DNA from 2 places in the Janthinobacterium lividum genome. Region 1 is predicted to be linked to the other one. Evidence: predicted binding sites of a transcription regulator. Region 1 holds the regulator's gene; the other holds the start of a gene.
The links. Region 1 encodes FNR, which switches genes on or off when oxygen is low (the NO sensors DNR and NnrR bind a similar motif). Its sites were predicted from a motif close to TTGATNNNNATCAA; they were not measured.
Positions count from the first base shown of each region.

Region 2: the regulator FNR is predicted to act here: its motif matches at 1,348-1,361, upstream of nirK (copper-containing nitrite reductase).

Region 1 covers NZ_CP139976.1:285,544-288,880, reverse strand. Annotated here, with positions in the region: gene U0004_RS01200 (response regulator) at 1-834, opposite strand, end outside; gene fnr (fumarate/nitrate reduction transcriptional regulator Fnr) at 1,084-1,842, shown strand; gene U0004_RS01190 (FixH family protein) at 1,846-2,370, opposite strand; gene ccoG (cytochrome c oxidase accessory protein CcoG) at 2,517-3,337, opposite strand, start outside.
Region 2 covers NZ_CP139976.1:5,769,888-5,773,224, reverse strand. Annotated here, with positions in the region: gene norR (nitric oxide reductase transcriptional regulator NorR) at 1-1,279, opposite strand, end outside; gene nirK (copper-containing nitrite reductase) at 1,430-2,914, shown strand; gene ytfE (iron-sulfur cluster repair protein YtfE) at 2,941-3,337, shown strand, end outside.

The sequences.
Region 1 (3,337 bases):
TTCGAAGGCATCCTCGACGGGCAGCGAGGCGGCCAGCAGCCAGTTCACGGATTTCAGGCGCTTGAAGCTGTTGACGGCCGTGATGCCGCGGCTGTTGGTGCTGACCATGCTGCCTTCGCCATCCTCCTTCAGCAGCTGGGTGGTCGTCAGGTTGGCGTTCGGCTTGCGCGGCTGCAGCAAACGGCTGGTATCGGGGTGCAGCACGTAGCGCGGCACGGCGCCGCGCGTGAGGATGAAGTAATAGCCGCTCTTGCCGATCTTTTCCGAGCGCAGGCGGCCCAGCAGATTGTCCTTGTACAGGCGCAGCACGCCGATCACCACGCCGGCCACCTGGCCATCGGCGGCCAGCACGGGCGCCACCATCTGCACGATGGGCATGCCGCTCGACTTGCCCAGCATCGGCTCGGTAATCATGGGCTGGCGCGTGCGCAGGACGGTCTGGAAATACTCGCGCTCGGCGACGTTGATGCCGGCGCGCCCCGTCACTTCCGGCATGTCGGCCACGATGGCGCCATGCGCGTCGAGCACCAGCACGTCGTCGAACAGCACCAGCATCGAGCGGCGCGCATAGTATTCGCGCAGTTTGGCGGGCTGGGCGATCAGTTCCGGCGGCTGCTGCCTGGCCGTCAGGGTGACAATCTGCAGCAGCATGCCCAGCTTGTCGTCGAGCTCGGCAGCGGTGCGGCTGATCAGCGATGACTGCTGGCTCAGCAGTACTCGGGTGAAGTCGTCGCGCATGTGCTGCACCTGGATCATGGTGACCAGCGCGATCATGGCGATCGAGGTCAGGCTGGTGGCCAGCGCGACTTTTGCTTTAATGCCGAGAGGCTTCATGATTTCCTTTTCAGTGCCGGGCGGCACAGGCGGCAGATAATGCTGTCAGGAATTTTCCTATCAATACCCCAGCTTGGCAAGCGCCGCCGCGCAAATTGCCCGCCCCGTATGGGCTTTTGACGATGTTGCCATATAATTAAAGGCTGGACGTCGTTTATTCGCCGAATTTACGGTGAAATTGGCATACGGCAACCCTGTATGCAGCTGTATGCAGTAAACTTGTTGTTGCATTTTCTAAAAGGTACCGACATGACTGAAGCGCTACTCACTCCCACCTTGCCCACCGTGAACGTGGAGGCGTTGCGTGCGCGATGCTCGACCTGCAGCATGCATCAATTGTGCCTGCCGATGGGCCTCGATGTGGGCGACATGGATAGGCTGGACCAGATCATCGGCCGCCGCCGCAAGATCGTGCGCGGCGCTTCGCTGTTCCGCATCGGCGACTCGTTCCAGAACCTGTATGCGATCCGCCTGGGGCATTTCAAGACGTACCAGATCAATCCGGGTGGCGAAGAGCAGGTGACGGGTTTCCAGATGGCCGGTGAACTGCTGGGCATGGACGCCATCAGCGCCGACCGCCACCACTGTAATGCGGTGGCGCTGGAAGACAGCGAAGTGTGTGAAATTCCGTTTTCCAGCCTGGAACAATTGCTGGGCAATATGCCGACCCTGCTGCGTCATTTCCACCGCATGATGAGCCAGGAAATCACGCGCGAGCAAAGCGTCATGCTATTGCTGGGCAATATGCAGGCGACCCAGCGTTTTGCCGCCTTCATCGTCAACCTGGCGTCGCGCTATGAAGCACGCGGCTATTCGGGCAGCAATTTCCAGCTGCGCATGTCGCGCGAGGAAATCGGCAACTATCTGGGCCTGACCATCGAAAGCGTCAGCCGCTTATTGTCGAAATTCAAGAAGGAAGGCTGGCTGCGCGTCTCGAACCGCGAGATCGAGATCCTGCAGCCGGCCAAGTTGAAAGCGATTACGGCCGGCACGGACATCTGCAAGTAAGACTTACAGTTCCTCGTCGGCATGCAGCGCGATGCTGCGTTGCAGGGGCCAGGTCCAGATGCCGGACAGGCGCCACTCGCGTTTGTCGTTTTCCACCAGCACTTGCCAGCGGCTGCGCTCGAGCATCGGCAGTGCTACGGAAAAATTGCCGGCCGCATCGGGCTGCACCAGCAGCTTGATATCCTTTTCCGGCAGGGTCGCATGCGCCAGGTGCAGCTGCAGCGGCGCCTGATAGGCCTTGCCGAAGCTGTGCACGGAACCACTGAGGCGCGCTGCAGCCACGTCATATGACAGGCGCGTATCCATGGCCAGGTCGCTGGCGATCGTGTCGCGCTTCAAATCCTGGTTGATCGCCTTGCCCTGCTTGTAATAATCGCCCACCACCAGCGCATCGGGCTGCGTAAACGCGATATAGCCCATGAAGCTGCCGACGACCACGGACAGGCCGGGGCCGATCATCAGCAGCCATGGCCAGCGATGCTTGTACCACGGTGCAACGGGGGGTTGCAGTTTCAGACTGTCGGACATTTTGTTCTCCTTGGGGTCGGACCCTGTGGGTCTGACCCCAGCTTTTGCTTCCGGGTTGAAAATCAAGTGACCCTAACGCATGATTGATGATACCCCTACGGCGAAATACCGGGGTCGGACCCAGAGGGTCCGACCCCAAATCAACATCACCGTGGCACGATGAATACCGCGCTTTCACGCACATGCAGCGATGGATCGTCCAGCGATTGCAATTCGATCGCAATCTTGTTCGAGCCCTTCTCGCCGACGCCGTGCGGCACGCGCAGGCGGATCGGCCAGCCCAGCGTTTCCGTCGGCTGCAAGGTCACTTCTTCGCGCGTCAGCAAGGTCAGGCCCGGCAAGCCGGAAGCGCTGATTTTAAAATGCTGGCTTTGCTCGGACGTATTCATGATCTGCAGGCGGTAGACGTTTTCGATCATGCCGTCTTCCACTTCGCGTCCCATCGAACCGCGGTCGCGGATCACGTCCATTTTCAGGGGCGTGCGCAGGGCCAGCGAGGTACACACGGCGATGATGATCAGGGCCAGGATGGAAGTGTAGATCAAGACGCGCGGGCGCATGGCGCGCTGGCGTATCTGCTTCGAATTGAAGTTGTTTTCCATCGCATGGTCGGTGCTGTAGCGTATCAGGCCACGCGGCCGCTCGACCTTGTCCATCACGCTGTTGCAGGCATCGACGCAGGCGGCGCAGCCGATGCATTCATACTGCAGGCCGTTGCGGATATCGATGCCGGTCGGACACACCTGCACGCACAGGGTACAGTCGATGCAATCGCCCAGCTTGTCGTTGTTGCCGGCCTTCTTGCTCATGGCGCCACGCGGTTCGCCGCGCTTGGCATCGTAGGTGATGATCAGGGTGTCCTGGTCGAACATGGCGCTCTGGAAGCGCGCGTAGGGGCACATGTATTTGCACACCTGCTCGCGCAGCCAGCCCGCGTTGCCGTAGGTTGCCAGGCTGTAGAACAAGA
Region 2 (3,337 bases), 840 kb from region 1:
CCGCGCCGCGGATCACGGCTTTCAGCGCGGCCCGGCTGATCACATGTTCCAGTTCGCGCACATTGCCCGGCCAGCGGTAATGGCACAAGGCGTTTTCCGCCGCGGCGGACAGGCGCAGGCTGCGCAAGCCCAGGCGCGCGCGGTTCAGTTCCAGGAAACCACCGGCCAGCAGCAGCACGTCATTGCCCCGCTCGCGTAGCGGCGGAATCGGCACGGGATACACGGATAAACGGTGGTACAGGTCGGCGCGGAACGAACCGTCGCGCACATGCTCGCGCAGGCTGCGGTTGGTGGCGGCAATCACGCGCACGTTGACCCTGCGCGGCCGGTCCGCGCCCAGGCGCTGGATTTCGCCATTTTGCAAGGTGCGCAGCAGCTTGGCCTGTATCGACAGCGGCAATTCCCCCACTTCATCGAGAAACAGGGTGCCCCCTTCGGCCGCCTCGAAACGCCCGGGCCGGTCGCTGACGGCGCCGGAAAACGCACCGCGTACATGGCCGAACAATTCGCTCTCGGCCAGGGACTCGGGCAAGGCCGCGCAATTGACATGGATCAGGGGCTTGCCGGCGCGGCGCGACAGGCGGTGCAGGCGGTGCGCGCACAGTTCCTTGCCGACGCCCGTCTCTCCCAGCAGCAGCACGGGCAGTTCGGAATCGGCGACCACCTGCAATTCGTGCAGCAAGTGCGTGATGGCGCTGCTCTGGCCGACGAAATCGTGTTCCTCGCGCGGCGCTTGCGCATCGGCCAGCATGGCGCCGCCCGACAGGCGCAGGGCGCGGATTTCCGCCTCCAGGCGCGTGACGCGTACGGCCGCCTCGATGGCGCAGGCCAGCTCGCCCAGGTCGCGCTGCGCCTGCGTATCGAAAGTGCCCACCTGCAGCGCGTCGAGCGTGATCACGCCCCAGCGTTCGCCTTCCAGATCCAGCGCCATGCCCATGCAGTCGTGCACGGGCAGCGGCTCGCCGGCCCGCTCGGCGATCAGGCCATCGTAGGGATCGGGCAGGGAACTGTCGTGATGGAAGCACAGCACGCCGCGCCGCTGCAGGATGGCGGCCAGGCGCGGATGGTCGGCGACGGCGAAGCGGCGTCCCAGCGCGTCGCTGGCCAGGCCGGCCATCGCCACGGGGCGCAAGTGCTCGCCATCGAGCTTGAGCAAGGCCACGGCCTCGCAGCCGAAGTGGGCGCGCAGGCTGCCGACCAGGCGCTGCAGGCGCACGGCCACGGGCAGGTCGGCGACCAGGTCGGTGAGCAGCAGCAGGTGGATGGCAGTGGTGGTCATAAGTACCATGCAGGGTACAACGGACCATGCTTTAAAAGGGTCATACCGACCCTGCAATTTTCAAATCGTTGATTTAAAACAAGTTTTTCCTGGCACGTCGTTTGCCTAGGTAAGGGGGCCGAACCGGCATACAAGACCAAGGAAAGCTTGATGAAAACGACTCCCCCCCTCCGCGCCATTGCCGCCGCCATCTGCGTACTGGCCATGCCCCTGTCCGTGCAAGCCCAGGCGAGCCTGCCGGCCAGCGCTGCCGCCACTGCGGCCAAACCCGCCGCCGCCACGCTCAAGCGCTATGAACTGCAAACCAATATCGTCGACGGCAAGATGGTGTTCATCGATGCCAAGGGCCAGGTCAATCCCGTGCTGGCGGCCAGGGTGGGCGACACGGTCGAACTCGTGCTGAAAAGCGGTGAAGGCGCCGAGCACGACCTGCTGATCCCGGAACTCAACGTGGCCTCGGCCAAGTTCAGCGCCAATAGCGGCAGCACCACCGTGCGCTTCAAGGTCACGCGCGCCGGCACGTTCACCTATTACTGCTCGATTCCCGGCCACCGCCAGATCGGCATGGAAGGCAAGCTGGAAGTGAGCGGCACCTCGCTGGCTGAAGCCGGGGCACCGAAGGCTGCTGGCGCCGGCAGCGCTGCCAGCGAATCGAGCCAGGCCGCCGCGCTGGCCCTGTACACGCCCGCACCGTCGCCGATGCGCGGTCCCGATCCATCGGCCGTCAGCGTGGCCGCCAATCCGGCCTCCGTGCCGGCCGCCATCGGCGCGCGCGCGCCGCAAACCCTGAAATACCGCATGGAGACGGTGGAGCTGCCGGGCAAGCTCGATGACGGCACCAGTTTTACGTACTGGACCTTCAACCGGCAAGTGCCCGGACCCATGCTGCGCGCGAAGGTGGGCGACACGGTGGAACTGACCCTGTTCAATGCCAAGGACAGCAAGATGATCCACTCGATCGACCTGCACGCCGTGACGGGCGGCCATGGCGGCGGACAGCACACGCAGGTGGCGCCGGGGCAGGAAAAAACGGTCACCTTCAAGGCGCTCAATCCGGGCCTGTACGTGTATCACTGCGCCACGCCCCTGGTGCCGCAGCATATCGCGGCCGGCATGTACGGCATGATCCTGGTCGAACCGGAAGGCGGCCTGTCAAAAGTCGACCGCGAGTATTACGTGATGCAGGGCGAGATGTACACGGGCCGTCCGCACGGCGCGCCCGTGCACCAGGAACCGAACCTGGAAAAAATGGCCAATGAACTGCCCGACTACTACGTCTTCAACGGCGAAGTGGGCGCCTTGAGCAAGACGCACAAATTGCAGGCGAAAGTCGGCGAGACGGTGCGCATCTATTTCGGCGTCGGCGGCCCGAACAAGATTTCATCGTTCCACATCATCGGCGAGATATTCGACAAGGTGTACAGCGAAGGCTCGATCAGCAGCCCGAAACTCGACGTGCAAACCACCCTGGTGGCACCGGGCGGCGCGACCATCGTCGAACTCAAGGTACAGCATCCGGGCAGCTATCTGCTGGTCGACCATGCCTTGTCGCGCGCCGGCAAGGGCGCCGTGGGCGTGCTGGAAGTGACTGGCGAACCCGTGCCCGGCGTCTACCACGCGGGCGCCCGCCAATAAACCCTATTCATCATCAAGGAACTGTTATGGAAATGATCGAGCTATCCCTGGGCCAACTGGCTCGCCGCATCCCTGGCGCCACGCGCCTGTTCGATGCGCACCGCCTGGATTTCTGCTGCGGCGGCAACAAGACCCTGCGCGCAGCGGCCGAAGCGGCCGGCGTGGACACGGCGCCCATCGTCGAGGAACTGCGGCTGCTGGCAGGGCGCGCAGATACCAGCGGCGAGCGTGACTGGCAGGAAGCCTCGGCCACCGAGCTGGTGGAACACATCCTGGCGCGCTACCACGCCGTGCACCGCGAGCAGCTGCCCGAGCTGATACGCCTGGCACGCAAGGTCGAGCAGGTGCATGGCGAGCGCGCCGACTGTCCGCACGGGCTGGCGGAACACCTGTCGGCCATGGCGCAGGAGCTGGAAAGCCATA